3 regions of the Planococcus sp. TJ-201 genome follow, and region 2 is predicted to be linked to each of the others. Evidence: riboswitches for the same ligand, from Rfam matches in the RefSeq annotation. Region 2 holds a riboswitch; each other region holds the start of a gene.
The links. A riboswitch is a leader RNA that binds a small molecule or an ion and turns the genes downstream of it on or off. The one in region 2 is predicted to bind thiamine pyrophosphate.

Region 1 (6,560 bases), on a different contig from region 2:
TCCACCATTTTTTGTAGGTGGCCTTGCCCTTTCAAAATTCCTGCTCAATCATAGCGTAGTAATAATGGTCTTTCCATTCGCCATTGATATAGAGAAACTCCTTTAGCAAGCCTTCCCGACGAAATCCGGTTTTTTCCAATACCCGAATTGATCCCTCATTATCCGGAGACACATAGGCCTCAATACGGTGGAGACGAAGTTCTTCGAACCCAAAAACAGTCATCAGCTTGACCGCCTCCGTAGCAATGCCCTTGCCGATATAAGCTTCATCGATTGAGTAGCCGACCAAGGCACTTAAAAAAGGCATACGCTTCACACTGTAGACAGAAATATGACCGATCAGTTTTTTTGTCTCATGCTCAAAAATTCCTACGCTGTATTCCCGGTTTTCTCTTGCCTGATAGATTGATTCCCGAATTTTTTCCCGCTGAACGGCTGCTGAAAAATAACTGTCCCGATGACGCGGTTCATATACAGACCAATAATCCCGGTTGCGCAGCAGCAATTGAACCATCTCTTCTGCATCGTCTACCGTTAAACTGCGCAGGTAACAAGTCTGCCCTTCGAAAAGCAAATTCATACTAGGCCTCAGCAGATGTCAGCGAAATGAATTCCTCGGCATCCTGGACACATAGAGCGATTCCTTTTTCCCAGAAAGCCTGCTGGGTAATATCTTCGCCCAAATGCTTTTGTGCCAAGTCTTCTGCTGACATCACTGCTGTATCACGAAGCAATGCCAAGTATTTTTCTTCAAAGCCGCTTCCTTCTTCCAATGCTTTCGCATAAACACTCAAAGAGAACAAGTAGCCGAAAGTGTACGGGAAGTTGTAAAACGGCACGTACGTAATATAAAAATGCAGTTTAGATGCCCAGAAATGCGGATGCGTCGATGCCAATCCGCCTGCAAATCCTTCTGTCTGTGCCTGCTCCATCAATTCATTTAACCGGGATGCCGGTACAACGCCTTTTTTGCGTTCTTCATAGAAACGGGTTTCAAAAAGGAAACGCGAATGGATGTTCATAAAGAACGCCACACTGCGCTGGACTTTATCTTCCAGCAACGCAATTTTTTCTTCCTTGGACTGCGCATTTTTGACTGCCGCATCTGCCACGATCATTTCAGCGAATGTCGATGCAGTTTCAGCTACATTCATTGCATACGACCGGTTCAAAGAGTGGACAGGACGAAGCGCATAAGTATGGAACGCATGGCCAAGTTCATGCGCCAAGGTCGCTACATTGGACATGGATCCACTGTAAGTCATAAAAATACGTGACTCTTCACTCAGTGGCAAGCCGGTACAAAATCCACCTGGCCGCTTGTTCGGACGGTCTTCGGCTTCAATCCAGCCTTTTTCAAATGCTTGCTGCGCGAATTGCTCCAGCTCAGGTCCAAATTTCCCAAACTGCTTAAGAATGAATTCTGCACCTTCTTGATAAGAAAACTGCTGGGTGCTTTTTGTTACCGGTGCGTCCACGTCATACCAATCCAGTCCGTCTTTGCCCAGCAGTTTGCCTTTTTGGTTTAGATAGTTGACGAAAGGCTGCTTGTTGTTGCTAATGGCTCCCCACATAGCGTCCAATGTTTCCTGCTTCATGCGGTTGATATGCAACGGCTCCTGGAGAGGATTGTCCCATCCACGCTTTTTATAGGTTTCCAAACGGAATCCGGCGATGGAGTTTAAAGTCTTAGCGAAAAACTCTTCTTTATCTGTCCAAGCCTGTTCCAGTTTTTCGTAAGATTCTTTTCGCACTGCTGCGTCTTTATGTGAGCTTAAGTTATTTGCCTGCCCAACGGATAACGATTTAGGTTCACCATCCACAGTAACCGTAACTTGGATTTCTCCAACCAGCATATCGTACAACTGGCTCCAGCTATGGTAGCCATCTACGCCTAAAGCGGTAATCAGGCTTTCTTCTTGTTCAGACAGCAGCATCTTCGCTTCTTCGCGCCATTCGTTCAAAATAAAAGTGAACTCCCGCAACGATTCTTCTTTGAGCAGCTCTGTCCATCCCCCTTCTTCTGTTTTCGACAAATCTTGTTGAATTTTTTGGAATGAATTTTGAAAGCGCGCTGACAGAGAAGAAGCTTCACTTTCCAAAACGCCTGCTTTTTTATCTTGTGTATTCTGAGCCATCAGACAGCCGATAAATGCACCGGATTGGCTCAGATGCCGCATCACACTGTTCATGTGTTCAAGTAAATCGGCTACTTTTTGAGCATCTTCTTTTTCAGTCGGCACTTCAAATTGGTGGACCAACTGTTCGAATGCAGAAATTTTTGTTACTGCTTCGTCCATATGCAGCCGTAATTCCTGTGATTCACTGCCTCCTGGAAATAGCGTATCCAAGTCCCATACTTCCGGATATTTAACTGTCATGATATTGCCCCCTGGTAAACTAAATTTTCTAAAAATGCTCCTTTAGTATATCATTTTTCTTTCCGGAATCGGAACATTATTCCACTTCTCGAGAAAACACTTCACCTTATCGCCATTTCTAGGAATTTTTTTGGAAAAGGATATTTGTTGATTGAAACGGCTACCGTTATACTGAAATGAAGGAGGGATTCCGCATGATTCGTATTTTGCTTATGACAATCGCTTTTATATCCGTAGTTGTCATGAATACTTTAGCAAACACCTTGCCATTGAATAACCAAACCACAGGCGAAATTTCTAATCGGCTTCTCGTCCTATTTACTCCAGCTGGCTATGTATTTTCGATTTGGTCTATCATTTATCTATTGCTGGCTGTTTGGATCATTGCTTTCTGGGTGCGTTTTAAAAAGGGAGAGATTCCTTCATCCAAGATCGCTTTGTTTTTCATCTTAAGCTGCATCTTTAATATCGGCTGGCTGCTGTTGTGGCATTACGAGTTTTTTGCTTGGTCAATCATTGCAATGCTCGGATACCTGGTAGCGTTGATCGCCCTTTACCTGCAATATGGAAATTCGGAACGAACTTTTACTGAACGGCTTCCAATTTCAGTTAATATGGGTTGGATCAGTGTTGCAACCATTGCCAATATCAGCTTTGTTCTGACTTATTACAATTGGAGCGGATGGGGACTCAGTGATCAGCTCTGGACAGTAATCATGCTGACAGTGGCGACTGCACTCGCTTTGCATATTCGCTTCCACCATTTCGATATTCCGTTTGCCGCGGTCTTCATCTGGGCATTTATCGGAATCGCCGTCAAGCATGGTACAGGTGAAATGCTGGTAACAACAGCCTCTCTTTTCCTGAGCGGTGTTATCTTAACCGGTATTTTGCTCATCAAAAAAAGAACGGCTCCAGCAGTTCAATAAAACTGCGGACTACTCGATACAAACGAGTAGGTCCGCAGTTTTTTTGCAGAAAAAAAGATCCGGTTTATGGACCGGATCTTTTTGTTTCTCTATTTAATTTGTTATTTATCCAGCTTGGTAAGCAAAATGGGTTCGCCTTTTGTGACAAGAACCGTGTGCTCAATCTGCGCCACCAAAGATTGGTCCGGCGTAATAAATGTCCAGCCATCGCCAGATTCTACAATGTGCTCGGCTTTCTGCGAGATAAATGGCTCTACTGCCAGCACCATGCCTTCTTTCAGGATGGTCGTCTCCCATGCATCGTAATAATTTAAAATGTGCTGAGGAGCTTCGTGCAACGATTTGCCGATGCCATGGCCGGTCAGATTCTTGATGACGAACAATCCTTGTTCTTTTGCTTCGCGTTCAACTGCTTTGCCGATTTGGTTAAGCTTTGCACCAGCTTTTACTTTTGTCATCGCACGATCAAAAGCCGAAGCAGCCGCCTCACAAATTTTTTCTTTGTCCGCATGCCCTTCCCCAACAACAAACGAAATGCCAGTGTCAGAGAAAAAACCTTCGTATGAGCCGGAAACATCGATATTCACAATATCCCCATCCTGGATTACGCGGTCGCCCGGAATGCCATGAGCTACTTCTTCGTTAACGCTGATGCACGTAAATCCTGGGAAATCATATTCCGATTTCGGACCGGAAACACCGCCAAGCTCCTCAAAAAGTTTACCGCCTAATTCATCAATTTCCTTGGTAGTGACACCGGCTTTGGTTGCAGCCTTCATCGTTTCCCGAATTTCAGCTACCATTTGGCCAGCTTTTTTTAACATTTCAATATCTTTTTCATTAGTTGCTATCATCAATGACCCTTCTTTCAAGCTTTTCTATTCAAGAATTATACCACAAAATTAAATCACAGGCTCCTGGTTCGGTCCATTTTATCCCTTGCATTGGCATAGAAAAGAAGGCTGTCCAAGGACAGCCTTCCCATTTTTAGGCTTCTGCATCCACCAGCTTTGGGGCTGCCGCAAAAAGCGCAGCACAGACAAAAGCCGCCAGCAAAAATACCGGTATCATATAAGTTGCATTGTAGATGACCGAGTAGATGACCACATTGCCTTCAGCAAACATGCTGAAGAACAAGATCCCCGTCACCACGTGAACAAGATAACGAAGCGCCGAAGCAATCAATACACCCAATACAATTACCGTAAGCATCTTTCCAGTTTGTTTGGTTTGTGCATGCTGCAAGTATTTTGTGCGCATGACGCCTGCCAGACCTACCACTCCATATGCCAAAAGATAGTCCAACAACACTTGCATGACGACGAATCCAAACGACAATGGTGTGACCGAGATAAAACCGGAAACAATTTGCAGCAGACCCACAAGGAATCCCGTCAGCACACCGGCACCGACTCCTCTTCTAAAAGCGATCAATACGATTGGAATCATCACCAGACTGACAGATCCGCCTTGTGGCATCCGGAACGAAATAAAATCCAGAACAAACCCAAGAGCTGCGAAAATGGCGATTTCCATCATTAACAAAACTTTTTTATTTCTCATGACTTCCTCCTTAATGTGTGATGCACATCACCAGAAGGGCCGTGAATAAAACCATATTAAAAACGACGCCAGGACAGAGCCTGGCGCCGTTGTAAGGGCCGGTTTCCATCCACATCCCTGCGCAAGTGTTAACTTACAGGTTCAAAGGGTAAGAACAATTTGTTCACTCTCAGCAAAAGCTCCCCTTGTGGTGTATACAACTATTTGACTTTCACCTGTATTGTACACAAGCCTCCTCTTTAATGCAAGGCTGTTTTAAGATAGTCTGATAGGGTAAAGAAATGAATAGAAAAGCTAATTGAAAGGTGGTGGAGGCAGCCGAGATTTCGGGCTTGCCAAAAAATGATTGAACTATTAAAAGACCTAATCAAAATTCAAAGTGATACAAAAGAAGGAGCAAACGAGGCTCTTCTTTTTTGTGCAGATTGGCTGAAGGAAAAAGGCGAAACGGTCACTGTCCATGACAACGAAGGCTATTTGATGTTGACCGCAACTAAAGGCCAAGGCGAAGAAACTTTAATTTGGAACGGCCACGTAGACGTTGTTCCAGGCCATAAAGAACAATTTTCTCCAGTCGAAGAACAAGACCGTCTTTACGGACGAGGGTCTGCAGATATGAAAGCCGGGGTTGCCGCAATGATGCAGGCGTTTATTGAACTCGACAGCAGCAGCCTTAACCGTATCGTTCAACTGCATATCGTAACCGATGAAGAAATTGGCGGCCGCAACACGTCGAAGTGGCTGGTTGAACAAGGATACCATGGCAACTTTGTTATTTGCGGAGAACCGACTGGACTGAAAGTTGGCCTGCAGTCCAAAGGTATTTTGCGGATGGATATGACGTTCAAAGGCAAACCTGCCCACGGTAGCCGTCCATGGGAAGGCATCAATGCCATTGAATCGGCGATGAAGTTCCATATGGCGATCACGGATCTGCCATTCCGAAAAGAATCAACCGAATATTACGAGCACCCTTCCGTCAACCTGCCAATCATTAAAGCAGGCGACCGCTATAACGTTGTTCCTGAAATTTGCGAAATGTCCTACGATATCCGCTTTATGCCAGGACAGGACAAAGATGAAATAATCCGTCAACTGGTAGAACTGGCTGATACATTAGATGTCGATATGGAATATAAAGCTTCAGGCTCTACACCTGCACTTACTACGACAAAAGAAAATTTATATATTCAAAGTTTGCAAAAAGCGATTTTGGACACAACTCAACAAGAACCCGTTTTATTCGGCCAGCACGGCGCAGCAGACACCCGCTACTATGCGGCAGTAACCGGCGGCGAAGGTGCTATTGAATTTGGCCCGAGCGGCGATGATTGGCATGGCAACGCTGAATATGTGTTGATTTCAAGTGTCCATTCTTATAAAGATATCTTGTTGGCACATGCGCAATCTGCATAAAAGGTTTGCAATCCGAAGAATTCGGGAAAATGATAAGTATTAACCCCATGAATGGAGAGATTTAAATGGCAATTGGCAGACTATTGAAATCAGCGATAAAATACGGACCGATCGCGTACCCGATCATTCGTAAAGTTTTAAATAAAAGAAAACAAGGCAAAGCTGGACAATCAGCTCCTCAACAGCCTGATACGCGTGGCAGAAAACGCTAAAATAAAAAAAGTTCCGGCATACACATGCCGGAACTTTTTTTTTTGGATTAAGAAATCAG
Region 2 (6,560 bases):
AAAAGTAGCTGGAGTGTCCACTGTGGGAGCAAAAAATGAAGTCGTCAAAGCCGGCCTGGATGCAGAAGCAGGACGTGTGAATTGGAGAACAGCTATGATTGTATTTCTTGTGGCTATTTTTGTTTATTTGATCAATAAAAGCAAAAAACAAGATATTGAGTAAGGTCATACGGACATGTTGGAGCCGTGTAAGCATACATAGTTTAGGATTCATTCAGTTCAATTCAAAAACCAATGTCGAAGCAAGCCCTCAAAGGCGCAAGTTTCAACATTGGTTTATTTGTATGCCATAACTTACGTGAAAGGTTTTTGCTTTTTCAAAAGCTTTACTTTAAAGGAATGTTGTAAATCATTTTGGCACCCAATGCCTTTATTTCGATATGGGGAGACAACGATTTTAAGGAAGTTATTTTTTCCAATGCTTCTTTCTGTGCATCTTCGAAATTGGTATGGCCTTCAATCGTTGGAATTGGCTGGATTTCAAATGGAGAAGCAGGAGAGTGTCTAATAAATAATAATATTATGTAATCCAAATGAATGGATGTCTCCATAAAAACGTCAGGTTCGATCAATAATTCATTGTCAGGAAAATAGCTGATTTTATCTTCACCAATTATGGCAATTCTTTTTAAAATCCATAAATACGGTTCTCCATTAGAAGCGATAGATGAGACTCTGGATAAAATAGTTTCCAGATGCTGTTCGAACAAGGAGAGTGACTGAGGGTGATTTGGTGCGAAGACAAAGTAAATACGATTGTCTTGTTCGTCAAGCAGCTGAAATTGATTCACAGCAATTCCTCCCATCCAATAGGATCATGTAACTGCTTTCATTATAAGCGATTAAAAGATTCTAAACAAATCTTGTATTTTACTTACTATGTAAATTACTACATAAGGAATATTTTCAAATTTCAATACAAGTAATAAACAAAAAAAGAGAAAAACCCTCAAATTAGGATTTTTCCCTTAAGTTTACCGCCAAACCCTTAATTCAACCAAATTCCTATAAGGCAACTGGAGGAGAGAATGAGTAGAAAAACACCGGTCATGAGAAAATCAATGCGACCGATTTGAACCTGGTGGTAGAAAGCGATTCTTGGTTCGCCTGTAAAGCCGCGCGCTTCCATAGCAAATGCAGACCGCTCGGCTTTGCGTACAGCTCCCGCAAGCATCGGTAATAAGATATGGCGCATGGCTATTAATCGCTGCCAGCTGTATTTTTCAATTTTAGCTCCGCGAAGTCTCTGAGCCTGCTGGATTTGAAAAAATTCCTCTTTCATAATGGGCAGGAACTGATAGCCGACCATAACCCCGTATGCAAGCTTAGGTGACAGTTTGAGCTGTTGCATCAGGCTTAAAATAAACTTAACGGGATCAGTGGTGAAGGCAAAGAGGAGAGACAAGGTAGAAAATGCCATAACGCGAAATGCTAACGACAAAGCCTGTGACCATCGCTCTTCGGTTATATCAATTCCGGCAAATGACCAAATGACGATCCCATCGTTTGACTCACCAAAGACGAGCGTTGTCCATAGGTAACCGATTGCTCCTATGGTAAATGGCAGCATGAACAATAGCCAAAGCTTCCATTTTGTACGGCTCATCGTTAGTTGGAGCAAAATGAGGCCTATCCAAAACAAAAATGGAGTCCATGGATTGAAGAAAAACGCGATAACCAGCATGGATAAAGTGACTACAATAAATTTGATGGATGGATTCATGTTATGCAAAAGATCTCGCAGCAGGTCCCACTCCTTTCGGAGGCAACAAATGGTGCATCAGCAACAGCTCGTCGTTGCACCAAACTTCATTTGCCGGAAATTTCCCAGTCATTTGGCCGTCTTTAACCAGCAGCACCGAGTCAGCTAAACTTGCTGCAAATTCCATATCATGCGTGACGATTAAAAAACTTGTGCCTTCTTTCGAACCTTGATCAATCAACTCAAAAAGCTCAAGCAAAGCAGCCGTATCCTGGCCGGAAGTCGGTTCGTCCATCAGCAGCATTGGCCGTTTGTCGGCAAGCATAGCGGCAATTGCCACACGCCGTTTTTGCCCGTGGCTGACAGCGAATGGATTCGCGTCTTTAATTTCTTCAAGGCCGAGGCGCAACATTAAGAGGTCTAAGTCAGTCTGACTAGTGGCCCCTGAAAAAGCGACTTCTTGCTGAATACTTGGCGTCATGAACAAGTATTCTGGGGATTGTGGCACATAACCAATTCCATCTGATTCGACCGTTCCTGCCGATTTTTTGTAGATTCCGCACAAGGCTTTTATAAGCGTTGATTTGCCGCTGCCGTTTGGACCAGCAACTACAACCACTTCACCTCTGCTGACAGAAAACGTGAGCGGTTCGAGCAATTGCCTGTCTTTCATGGTGACTGACAGCCCGTCGGCGCGCAAAGCAATCGCTGGTTGTTTAACAGAATGACGTATTGGAAATGACACTGGCTGGCTGGAGCTGAACTTTTGATCGCTCACTATGCGGCCATCACAGCTTAATTGAATTTCACGCTCAAAAAAAGAACCCCAACTGTCCAAACGGTGTTCGACTGCGATAATGGTCAGGTTGGATGCTTGCTGCAATTTCGCCAGCCACTGGACAAATTGCTTTGCGGTATACGGATCCAGATGAGACAAAGGCTCATCCAGCAATAAGACTTCCGGTTCCATGATCAGTGCACATGCAGTCGCTACACGCTGTTTCATTCCACCGGACAAGGATTGAATAACGGCATTCCGCATATGTGCCAGTCCCGTAGTTTCCAAAACTGCTGTGATGCGCGGCTCCATTTGGGCAAATGACGTCTGCAAGTTTTCAAGGGTAAAGGCAAGTTCGTCCTCAACCGTTGGCATACAAAATTGTGAGTCAGGATCCTGAAAAACAGTGGCAACGCGATGATTGATTTCACCAGCAGTGTAACTGGCAGCCGATTTTCCGAACAACTCCATTTCGCCATCAACTAAGCCATCGCAATTGTCCGGATACAATCGATTCAGCAAATAAAGCAATGTACTTTTGCCGCAGCCGCTTGGACCGGTTAGAACGAGCCGTTCACCAGGGGAAACTGAAAATGAGAGAGCATTCAAAGTCTTTCTCTCGTTTTCAGGAAAGCGAAAAGACAGCTTTTCCAAAGTGAAAACTTTTTCAGGCATTCACATCACCTTTTTTCGCACGTGCAATGGCGTACCCGCGAAGCGAACCAGTAGCAAGCAGTGCATCACCAATATACTTTCCGCCAATGCCTGCGATAATTGCACCGCTTAAAACACGAATCGTGAACATTAATGCAACAAACGATGGATCGAGCGCTGCGTAGCCTGAGACAAAATAGCCGTAAATAAAGCTGAAAACAGCTGATCCAATGCCGGCAAGCATCAGTATGAGAATATTGAAATGCTTGTAGCCGCTCAATGCGAACACTGCTTCAGCGCCAAGCCCTTGGATAACCCCTGACAAGATCAAACGGGGACCGACCGCATTGCCAATCAATACTTCAATTGTCGCCGCCATGGTTTCGGACAGGAAGGCAGCTCCGGGCTTACGAATGATGTACATGCAGATGATCGATACAATAAACCAAATGCCAAAAATCCATTCATAGGCGAGCGGACCAATCAATGCTGCCCAAATATTTGCAACGTGCAAAAACAGCAAGTACACGATGCCAAAAACCACTGCAAATAGCGACATCAACACGACTTCTTTTAATTTCCACGATTTCAACAAATCAAGCACCTCCATGAGAGGGGCTGTTGATGCTCATCGTTACGGTCATGACCAAATGGCGATGTTCTTCGGAGCGGGCATGTGTAAAAGATTCTTCGTAAAAGGCGAACACATCATGAATGTCTCCGTGAATGCCACTGGCATAATGCATGGAGTCATTGAAAACACCCTTTTGCTTGGCACGCTCAACTTCCCGATAAATAACGGTCATGTAATCCGGGTTGTTCATTGGGTATAAAGCAAACTGGGAAGACACGTATTGCTGAGTACTATCAGTGTTTAACAGCACATCGTCTTTTTCGAGATAGACGTCGCCTGATGAATCGCCTGGACAGCCGATTGAGAACGTACCAGACAGCGCCACATGTGCTCCAGTTTTCGCAGTATGCAGCGCCAGTGCCTTGGCAACATTGAAGACGTGGTTCTGCTTTCCGCGGATGACTGTCGACACATCATCGGTATGCATCCAGACATTTGAAGTGTCGGTCTCGTTTAACGCTCCTTTAATTACTTGAATAAAATCGCCGGTCATCGGATGTAGCGAAAAACGAAATCCGACAATTGGGCTAGTTCCGCATTGCAATGGTTCCATAACAATATTCCTCCTAAAAATTTGCACAAAAAAGACCGCATCCGTGAAGATGCAGCCATAATCTACAAATAATTACAAAAGGAATTATTTCAGAAATGCGCCGCACTTCCTCACGCAGGTATTATCCTGATCGAGTTATGAGGGATCGAAGCTTGCGCTTGCATCTCAGCCATAATGGGCACCCCTAGTGCAGAAAACGGTATGCGGTTTTTGTGTTCGGGTTGTTCCCGATGGGTTTAGTGTAGAGGAAGAGGTTGAAGATGTAAAGAAGAGATTGGAAAAAGTAAAGGTGGCAGTTTGAAAGGATGTTTGAAATCACTCCGGACGCTCTGGGTATGGCTTCTGCATAAGGAGGGAAGAACTAGTGTTTACAAATTTAAATATTTCCAATATTTCCTTTTTAAGTTTGGGGATCTTCGCTATACTAAAAACAAGATGATAAGAGGAGGCTATTCAATGAGTACGATTTCCCTTAAGAAAGAAACGGCAAGTATTGTATTGGAAAAAAAGAAGTTAACAGGGGTTGTGGCAAAGGTTGGCATTGTGCTAGATATTACAGGGTCGATGCGGAAGCTTTATCGTGATGGTGTGGTGCAAGAAGTGGTTGAACGTGTGCTTGCGGTAGCGAGCCAGTTTGATGATGACGGTGCACTTGATGTTTGGGTTTATGACCATGAGTTTTCCCGTTTGCCGGCGGCTACCGAAGCCACTTTTATGGGCTATGTGGAAAAGAATATTTTGTCCAACGACAGTGTCCACAAATTCGGTCGGAACGATGAACCGAAAGTGATGGAAGACGTTATTCAGAAGTATATTAAAGAAGAACCGAGTGAAGACCCAGTCTTTTTGGTTTTTATCAATGATGGCGGATGCAAGTCAGGCATCAAGAAATTCATCGTAGAATCCTCTGATAAGCCGATTTTCTGGCAGTTTATCGGTATCGGCGATTCCAACTTTGATGTGCTCAAAAAGCTTGATAAGATGAGCGGGCGCGTCGTCGACAACGCTAACTTTTTCCATGTTCCCGATATTAACGCAGTGACCGATGAAAAACTGTACAATCAAATGCTGAATGAGTTTCCCCAATGGCTGAAAGAGGCGAAAGAAAAAGGGATCTTCCAAAAAAAACGAAAATCGCCATTGGATTTTCTATTTAAAAACAGATAAAAGCTCTGATAGAATCAATCGATTCTATCAGAGCTTTATTTAGTAATGTAATTATTGTTCATAGCCGGTATTGAATGTCTGACTGTTTGTCTGTCCAGTAACGGGCTTTTTTGTCGGACGAGTCAAAGAAAATACAGCACAGCCAAGAGCAATCAGTACAATCGCAGCACCTACCCATGCCGTACTAGATACCGAGCCGGTTTGTGTCAAGGTGATGCCGCCGATGGCCGAACCAAGTGCGATGCCAACCTGTAGAGCGGAATTGTTAAAGCTTTGCTGGATGTCCGATGTGTCTGGGTCAGTTTCAATCAAGTAGCTTTGTTGAGGAGGAGCGAGGCTCCAGCTCAGTGCTGCCCAAATGACCATTACCGGCAGGAAGGCAACGAGAGAGAATGTCGTGAGCGGAAGCAGAAACAAAGCAACAGCAAACGTTGAAATGACAATGATGATGCTTTTTTTCGAGCCGATTGAATCGGACATGATTCCGCCGATGGCACCTCCACTAACTGCCGCAATCCCAAATACCAAGTAACAAACACTGATCCAGAATGAACTTAGCTGCAGGTTGCTTTCCAAAAACGGGGTGAAATAAGCATAGACCGTGTAATGGCCGGCAAGCATGAACATGGTGGCGAGGTGGGCTGTACCGATTTTTGCACTAGCTACCGCTTTCAGCTGCTGTTTTAACGGTACCGCTGTACCTCCAGCTATCGGCTGGATAAAGCGTGCTATCAGCGCCATGGAAACGAGGGACAAAGCAGCAATTCCAAGGAAAATGACGCGCCATCCGAAGGCATCGGAAATGAGAATGCCGAGCGGCACCCCGAGAACGAGTGAGGAACTGATCCCCATGAAAATAAGGCCGATCGCTTTCGCACGGTAAGGCGGTTCAACCATTTTGGCCGCAATGGTCAGAGACAAAACGACAATAAGTGCGGTGCTCGCTGCGGTAATGACGCGCGCTATCATCATCCAGGTAAAGTCCGGACTGAAGAACGTCATAATATTCCCAATGAAAAAGACCGCAAGCGAAATTAAATAGACTTTTTTCCGTTCAAACCTACTGGTTGCG
Region 3 (6,560 bases), on a different contig from region 2:
CCGCTTTTTCGATTGTATCGATCAAGTCATCGACAATCAGGCAAATATGCATGAATCCAGCATGTGGTGCATAGTGTTCAGCGTGATATGTAGGATCCTGAAATTCAAAAAGTTCAATGCCGACACCACTCGAAGACATCAAATGAACATTGCGCATTTTTTTCAGTGCATCGCCTTGAAGATTTAAAGTCATCGCTTCTGGATTATCATCTGCCGCATCAAAATTGAATGGACCTGCTAAGACGTAGAAGCCGAGGACTTTTTTATACCATTCAATGGCTTTGTCCAAGTCCGGGACGGCGAGCCCCACATGGGTGATAGCGCTCATAACAACCACTCCTTTCTACCTTTCTCTACCCGCAAGAATAACAAATTAAGCAAAAAGTAAAGTTAGACTTTTCTGTCTAAACAAAAATAGTTGTTGTCAAGCGTTATTTTTAGTATTATAATAAGCAATTGTGAAATTTGAAATGAGGGTACTAAAATGAAAAATTCCATCTATGGGTTAACGATAGATCAGTTAAAAGAATGGTTTTTAGAGAACGGCCAGAAAAAGTACCGTGCCGAGCAGGTATGGGACTGGTTGTATATTAAACGCGTCACGGAATTTGCAGAAATGAACAATCTTTCGAAGGACTGCATCCAGTTGCTCGAAGACAACTTTGCCATCCGGACATTGAAAGAAACCGTCAAACAGGAATCAGCGGACGGAACAATCAAGTTCCTTTTCCAAATGCAGGATGGCAACTTGATTGAAACAGTATTGATGCGTTTCAAATACGGGAATTCAGTTTGTGTCACGACACAAGTCGGCTGTAACATCGGCTGCAGTTTTTGCGCCAGCGGACTTTTGAAAAAGAGCCGTGATTTAAACGCGGGCGAAATTGTTGAGCAAATCATGCAAGTACAAGCACATTTTGATACTCAGCAAAAAGAAGAGCGCGTCAGCCATATCGTAGTAATGGGTATTGGCGAACCGTTTGATAACTACACGAACTTGATGGGCTTCCTGAACATCGTCAACTCGCAAAAAGGCTTAGCTATTGGAGCTCGCCACATCACGGTTTCGACAAGTGGTATTGTACCGAAAATTTATGACTATGCGGACGAAGGGTTGCAAGTGAATTTAGCTATTTCGATTCATGCCCCAACCAACGAATTGCGTACACGCATCATGAAAATCAACAAAGCGTACCCAATCGAGAAACTGATGGCATCAATTGATTACTATTTGGAAAAATCCAACCGCCGCATCACATTTGAATACATTTTATTACGCGACGTCAACGACCATGTGGAAGAAGCAAATCAATTGGCGAAATTGCTGGAAGACAAGCGTCATCTATCATACGTCAACTTGATCCCTTACAACTCAGTTGATGAACACGATCAGTATCAGCAAAGCACTCCAGAAGCCATTACGGCTTTCTACGACGCTTTGAAGAAAAAAGGCATCAATTGCGGCGTTCGCCACGAACAAGGCGCCGACATCGACGCAGCTTGCGGCCAATTGCGAAGCAAGCAAATCAAAAAAGAGAAAAAAGTGGCTACCGTTTAATAGAATGGAAAAAAGCGTTCCTGAGGTTTTCAGGAACGCTTTTTTGTTTTTCGTCCTTTAGATCTTTTTGGGTTGTTTGTAATTTACAGATAATTGTCTATAATTAAGACAACAAAGATACAAAAGGAGAATGCGAAATGGCAGAGATCAGAATTGAAAAACTGGGGAAACGATATGATAAAGGTGCTCTTGCTGTATCGGATTTTAATCTCCACATTCAAAATGAAGAATTTATTGTTTTTGTGGGGCCCTCTGGATGCGGGAAGTCTACCACTCTCCGGATGATTGCTGGGTTGGAGGAAATCACAGAAGGTGAATTGTACATAGATGACAAGCTGATGAATGAGGTTGAACCGAAAAATCGGGACATTGCAATGGTTTTTCAGAACTATGCCCTATACCCGCATATGACGGTATTTGAAAATATCGCTTTTGGCTTGAAGCTGCGAAAAGTGAAGAAATCCGAGATTAAGCGGCTTGTCGAAGAGGCTGCAGCGATACTCGGATTAGAAGATTACCTGGATAGAAGACCCAAAGTCTTATCAGGAGGGCAGCGCCAGCGTGTCGCGTTAGGACGTGCCATCGTGCGGGACGCAAATGTTTTCCTGATGGATGAGCCGCTGTCCAACTTGGATGCCAAGCTGCGCGTGCAAATGCGGGCGGAAATTGTCAAGTTGCACAGAAGGCTGAAAACAACCACTATTTATGTGACACATGACCAAACAGAAGCCATGACGATGGCTACCCGTATCGTCATCATGAAAGACGGGTTGATTCAGCAGGTCGGTTCGCCAAAAGAAGTCTATGATTTTCCGGAAACCCGCTTTGTGGGTGGTTTTATCGGCTCTCCTGCCATGAACTTCTTTGAGGGAAAAATCGATCAAGGTACTTATATAATGGGCGACAAAGTACTGGATATCCCGGCACCGATAATGGCCACGCTGAAGAGTGAAGGCTACGAAGGCAAGTCGGTGACGTTGGGAATCCGTCCAGAGCATATTCACGTCAACAATGAAGATTTGTCAGGTATTCCGGCAAGTGAGTTTGAAGCGGTTATTACGGTTGCTGAATTGACAGGGGCTGAAACCATTCTGCACGCGGTATACGCGGAGCAGGAATTTATTGCACGTGTTGAAGCTGCGACCACCATTGAGCCCGGAGATACCGCTACGCTTGCATTTGATATGGCCCATGCCCATTTCTTTGATGAAGAAACGGGAAATCGCATAAAAGCTATAGAATTATCAGAAACTATGATATAGTAATTTCGAAAACTTAAATAAAAACACCACTAGGGGAGCCGGATATCGGCTGAGACGAGCATAAGCTCGGACCCTTTGAACCTGATCTGGATCATACCAGCGGAGGGAAGTGGCGACCGTCTGCTATTTCCTTTATCGACTGCATACGCCGCTTCCCTTTACTGGGAAGCGGCGTTTTTATTTTGTCCAAAAAGAAAGGGAGATGGGAATATGACATTTTGTAAAGAAGCGAGAAAAGAATGCAACAGTCTGTGGCAGGCAAGCTTTGATCATCCATTCGTCAAAGGAATTGAAGATGGGACATTGCCGATCGATGTTTTTCGTTTTTATGTAATGCAGGACGCTTATTATTTATCGCATTTTGCCAAAGTGCAGGCCCTGGGAGCATCCAAAGCAACAGATTTAGAAACCACCCAGCGTTTTGCCGTTCATTCTGCGCATACGTGCAGTGCCGAAATGGCGCTCCACGAATCATTCATGGAGCTGCTTGAAGTCACAGAAGCAGACTGGACTGCCTTTGAGCCTTCGCCGTCTGCTTATGCTTACGTATCGCATATGTACCGTGCGTCGGCTGGTGACTTGGCCGATGTGCTGGCCGCTATTTTGCCCTGCTATTGGCTTTACTACGAGATTGGGGAACGCCTGAAGAACGCCAAGCCAGATCATCCGATTTATGACCGGTGGATTGAAACATATGGCTCCGAGGAATTTGGGGCGCTTGTCAATGAACAGATTGCCCGCATGGATCAATTGGCGGAAGGACTGCCGGAAGAACGCCGAAAAGAGTTGAAAAGCCATTTCCACAAGAGCAGTTATTACGAGTGGAACTTTTGGGACCAGGCATGGCGAAAAGAATGCTGGTCTATAGATGCTAGTGAAAAGGCAGGTGTATAAAATGATTCATCAGATCAAAAGAAAAACCCCGATTATCCACTGTATCACCAATCATGTGGTATCCAATTTTCAAGCGAACGGCTTACTGGCCATTGGTGCTTCGCCGATCATGGGAGAGGCACCGGAAGAAGCCGCAGAGCTCGCTGCTTTGTCGCAAGCCTTGTCATTGAACATCGGAACGCTGCATGCAGAGTCGCTGAAAAGCATGTTGATTGCTGGGGCGACTGCTAATCGGCTTGGAATTCCAGTAGTGCTGGATCCAGTGGGGGCAGGAGCGAGCCTCTTTCGGAAAGAGACTGTCCGCAAAATTTTGGATGCAGTTGACGTCAGCGTCCTTCGCTGCAATGCAGGAGAGCTTGCAGCTATAGCAGGTGAACAGTGGCAGTCCAAAGGAGTAGATGCCGGAGAGGGGCTTCTAGACGTCAGAGAACTGGCCATCTCGACTGCAAAAAAACTGGGCTTGCTGGTCGCAGTTACAGGAAAGACGGATGTTGTTACTGATGGAAAATCAACAGAAGAAATCCCTTTCGGCGACCCGATCATGGCTTCCATCACAGGAACGGGTTGCTTATTGAGCAGTGTGGTTGCTGCAGGAATGGCCGTTGAATCTGAAGATCCTTTGAAAACAGTTAGCCGCATGCTGCAGTTTTATGCAATTGCCGGTGAACGGGCTGCTAAACTTGCGGCACTTCCAGGTGATTTTCAGCTGGCTTTTATCAATCAGCTGGCCACCTTGACCGACGATAAAGTAAAAGAACAAATCTATTTGCAGGAGGGAAGGCTATGACTAAGATTCCGCAAACTTTGACGATTGCTGGATCTGATTCAGGTGGGGGTGCGGGGATCCAGGCTGATCTGAAAACCTTTCAAGAGCTGGGTGTTTATGGAACTTCTGTCATCACGGCAGTGACCGCACAAAATACAACAGGTGTCGCTGCTATTTATCCGATGTCCAAGGAAGCGGTGCGCGAACAGCTAAAAGCAGTGGGCAGCGATTTTGAAATTGCGGCGTTAAAAACAGGCATGTTGTTTGATCCTGGAATTATAAAAGAAACGGCTGCTGCCATCCGGCAGTTTAGTTGGCATAAGCTAGTTGTAGATCCGGTCATGATTGCCAAGGGAGGTGCCAGTTTATTGCAGCAGGAGGCGGTGGAAGCACTTAAAGTTCATCTATTGCCGTTGGCGTTTCTGGTTACCCCAAACATTCCAGAGGCGCAGGCACTGACAGGGATCTCCATTACAGACCCTGCCAGCAGGCACCTGGCAGCACAGCAGATTTTGTCCATGGGTGCAGAGGCAGTTGTTATTAAAGGTGGACACGGTAGGGATCCAAAGTACGCAGAAGATTATTTCCTGCATGCCAATGGGGAATCGGTGCTGTATCGTTCTACCCGCATTGCAACGGTGCAGACGCATGGTACTGGCTGTACATTTGCCGCAGCTTTGACCGCGGAACTCGCTAAAGGCCAAGAACTGCCGGAAGCAATTTTCACTGCAAAACAATTTATCCAAGCAGCGCTTAGGGTGCCACTAAATATTGGAGCTGGCCACGGACCAACTAATCACGCTGCATATAAAGCAGCGATAGCAAGCCACGAAGGAGTGGAAAGCATTGAAGTTTTCCGATAAAGCAGCAATTTATTTTATAATGGGATCAAAGAATTCGGGAATACGAAATCCTCTTAAAGTATTGGAGGAGGCATTGGAAGGGGGCATTAGCTACTTTCAGCTGCGTGAAAAAGGGGAAGGCGCTTTAACAGGTACCGATTTGCTTGAATTTGCTTCGAGCTGCCAGCAATTATGCCGCGGCTATGGTGTCCCGTTTATCGTAAATGACCTTGTCGATCTGGCATTGCAAATCGATGCTGATGGTGTTCACATTGGACAGGATGACGCAGAAGCTGGGCAGGTCCGACAAAAGATTGGGAAAGAAAAGATTTTAGGTGTCTCTGTCCACTCGATAAAAGAAGCTCAATTAGCTGCAGAAGCCGGCGCAGACTATATTGGAATGGGTCCGATTTTCGGTACTACTTCAAAAGCGGATGCAAAAAGGCCAGCTGGCGTTAAAGAAATTCAGGCGGTTGCAACAGCGTTTCCGTTATTGCCAATTGTGGGCATCGGGGGCATCAAGCCTGAAAATGTGCCACAAGTATGGGAGGCAGGCGTTGCGGGAGTTGCCGTTATTTCTGCAATCTCAGAAGCACAGGATATTGCACAGCAGATTGCCGCGCTGCAGCCCCAAAGCAAAGTAGGTGACGGGAAATGAACACGAAAAAACTAGTTATTATGGCAATGTTCGTTGCCATTGGAGTAGCAGGCTCTGCTTTTGTTTATTTTCCTGCGGGTGTTGCCCGTGCCTATCCTCTTCAGCATGCGATCAACGTACTGGCAGCAGTTTTTTTTGGACCGGGTCCGGCTGTGATGGTCGCTTTTTTGACAGGAGTCGTTAGAGTGCTTACAGGAACCGGCTCTCTTTTAGCTTTTCCTGGGGGAATGATTGGGGCTTTACTTGCGGGAATCCTGTACGCTAGATTCGGCAAAGTCTGGTTTGCTGCTGTAGGAGAAGTTTTAGGAACTGGGATCATTGCCTCATTAGTGGCCGTTCCTTATGCGCGGCTTTTTCTTGGGACAGAGTTTGGAGCGCTATTTTTTGTCCCTCCATTTTTCATCTCCAGTCTGGCTGGGGCCATATTAGGAACGGTCGTGGCAGCCCGTCTCGCAAGAGTGGAAACCTTAAAAGCATAACAAAAAATTACGGAATTTTCTGGAAGGTGTTTATAAATTCTTAATTGCGGGGAAACAGTGCAATATAGACTTTTAAAAAGGGAGTGGACAGAATATGGTAA

Region 1: linked by a shared signal. The riboswitch ahead of thiT (energy-coupled thiamine transporter ThiT) and the one ahead of AC4EG4_RS00520 (YkoF family thiamine/hydroxymethylpyrimidine-binding protein) in region 2 are both predicted to bind thiamine pyrophosphate.
Region 3: linked by a shared signal. The riboswitch ahead of tenA (thiaminase II) and the one ahead of AC4EG4_RS00520 (YkoF family thiamine/hydroxymethylpyrimidine-binding protein) in region 2 are both predicted to bind thiamine pyrophosphate.

What each region holds. Positions count from the first base shown of each region.
Region 1 is NZ_JBZDOG010000009.1:42,327-48,886, reverse strand. Features, by position in the region: gene AC4EG4_RS17225 (GNAT family N-acetyltransferase) at 32-580, opposite strand; gene AC4EG4_RS17220 (M3 family oligoendopeptidase) at 582-2,381, opposite strand; gene AC4EG4_RS17215 (TspO-related membrane protein) at 2,576-3,310, shown strand; gene map (type I methionyl aminopeptidase) at 3,412-4,164, opposite strand; gene thiT (energy-coupled thiamine transporter ThiT) at 4,298-4,873, opposite strand; TPP riboswitch at 4,971-5,069, opposite strand; gene AC4EG4_RS17200 (M20 family metallopeptidase) at 5,216-6,289, shown strand; gene AC4EG4_RS17195 (hypothetical protein) at 6,355-6,501, shown strand.
Region 2 is NZ_JBZDOG010000001.1:93,002-99,561, reverse strand. Features, by position in the region: gene AC4EG4_RS00545 (hypothetical protein) at 1-163, shown strand, start outside; gene AC4EG4_RS00540 (hypothetical protein) at 327-791, opposite strand; gene AC4EG4_RS00535 (energy-coupling factor transporter transmembrane component T family protein) at 989-1,723, opposite strand; gene AC4EG4_RS00530 (ABC transporter ATP-binding protein) at 1,725-3,155, opposite strand; gene AC4EG4_RS00525 (ECF transporter S component) at 3,148-3,729, opposite strand; gene AC4EG4_RS00520 (YkoF family thiamine/hydroxymethylpyrimidine-binding protein) at 3,731-4,321, opposite strand; TPP riboswitch at 4,412-4,517, opposite strand; gene AC4EG4_RS00515 (vWA domain-containing protein) at 4,778-5,488, shown strand; gene AC4EG4_RS00510 (MFS transporter) at 5,540-6,560, opposite strand, start outside.
Region 3 is NZ_JBZDOG010000003.1:371,372-377,931, forward strand. Features, by position in the region: gene AC4EG4_RS10170 (VOC family protein) at 1-328, opposite strand, end outside; gene rlmN (dual-specificity RNA methyltransferase RlmN) at 485-1,558, shown strand; gene AC4EG4_RS10180 (ABC transporter ATP-binding protein) at 1,696-2,820, shown strand; TPP riboswitch at 2,842-2,945, shown strand; gene tenA (thiaminase II) at 3,031-3,714, shown strand; gene thiM (hydroxyethylthiazole kinase) at 3,716-4,501, shown strand; gene thiD (bifunctional hydroxymethylpyrimidine kinase/phosphomethylpyrimidine kinase) at 4,498-5,343, shown strand; gene thiE (thiamine phosphate synthase) at 5,363-5,980, shown strand; gene thiW (energy coupling factor transporter S component ThiW) at 5,977-6,459, shown strand; gene AC4EG4_RS10210 (YkuS family protein) at 6,554-6,560, shown strand, end outside.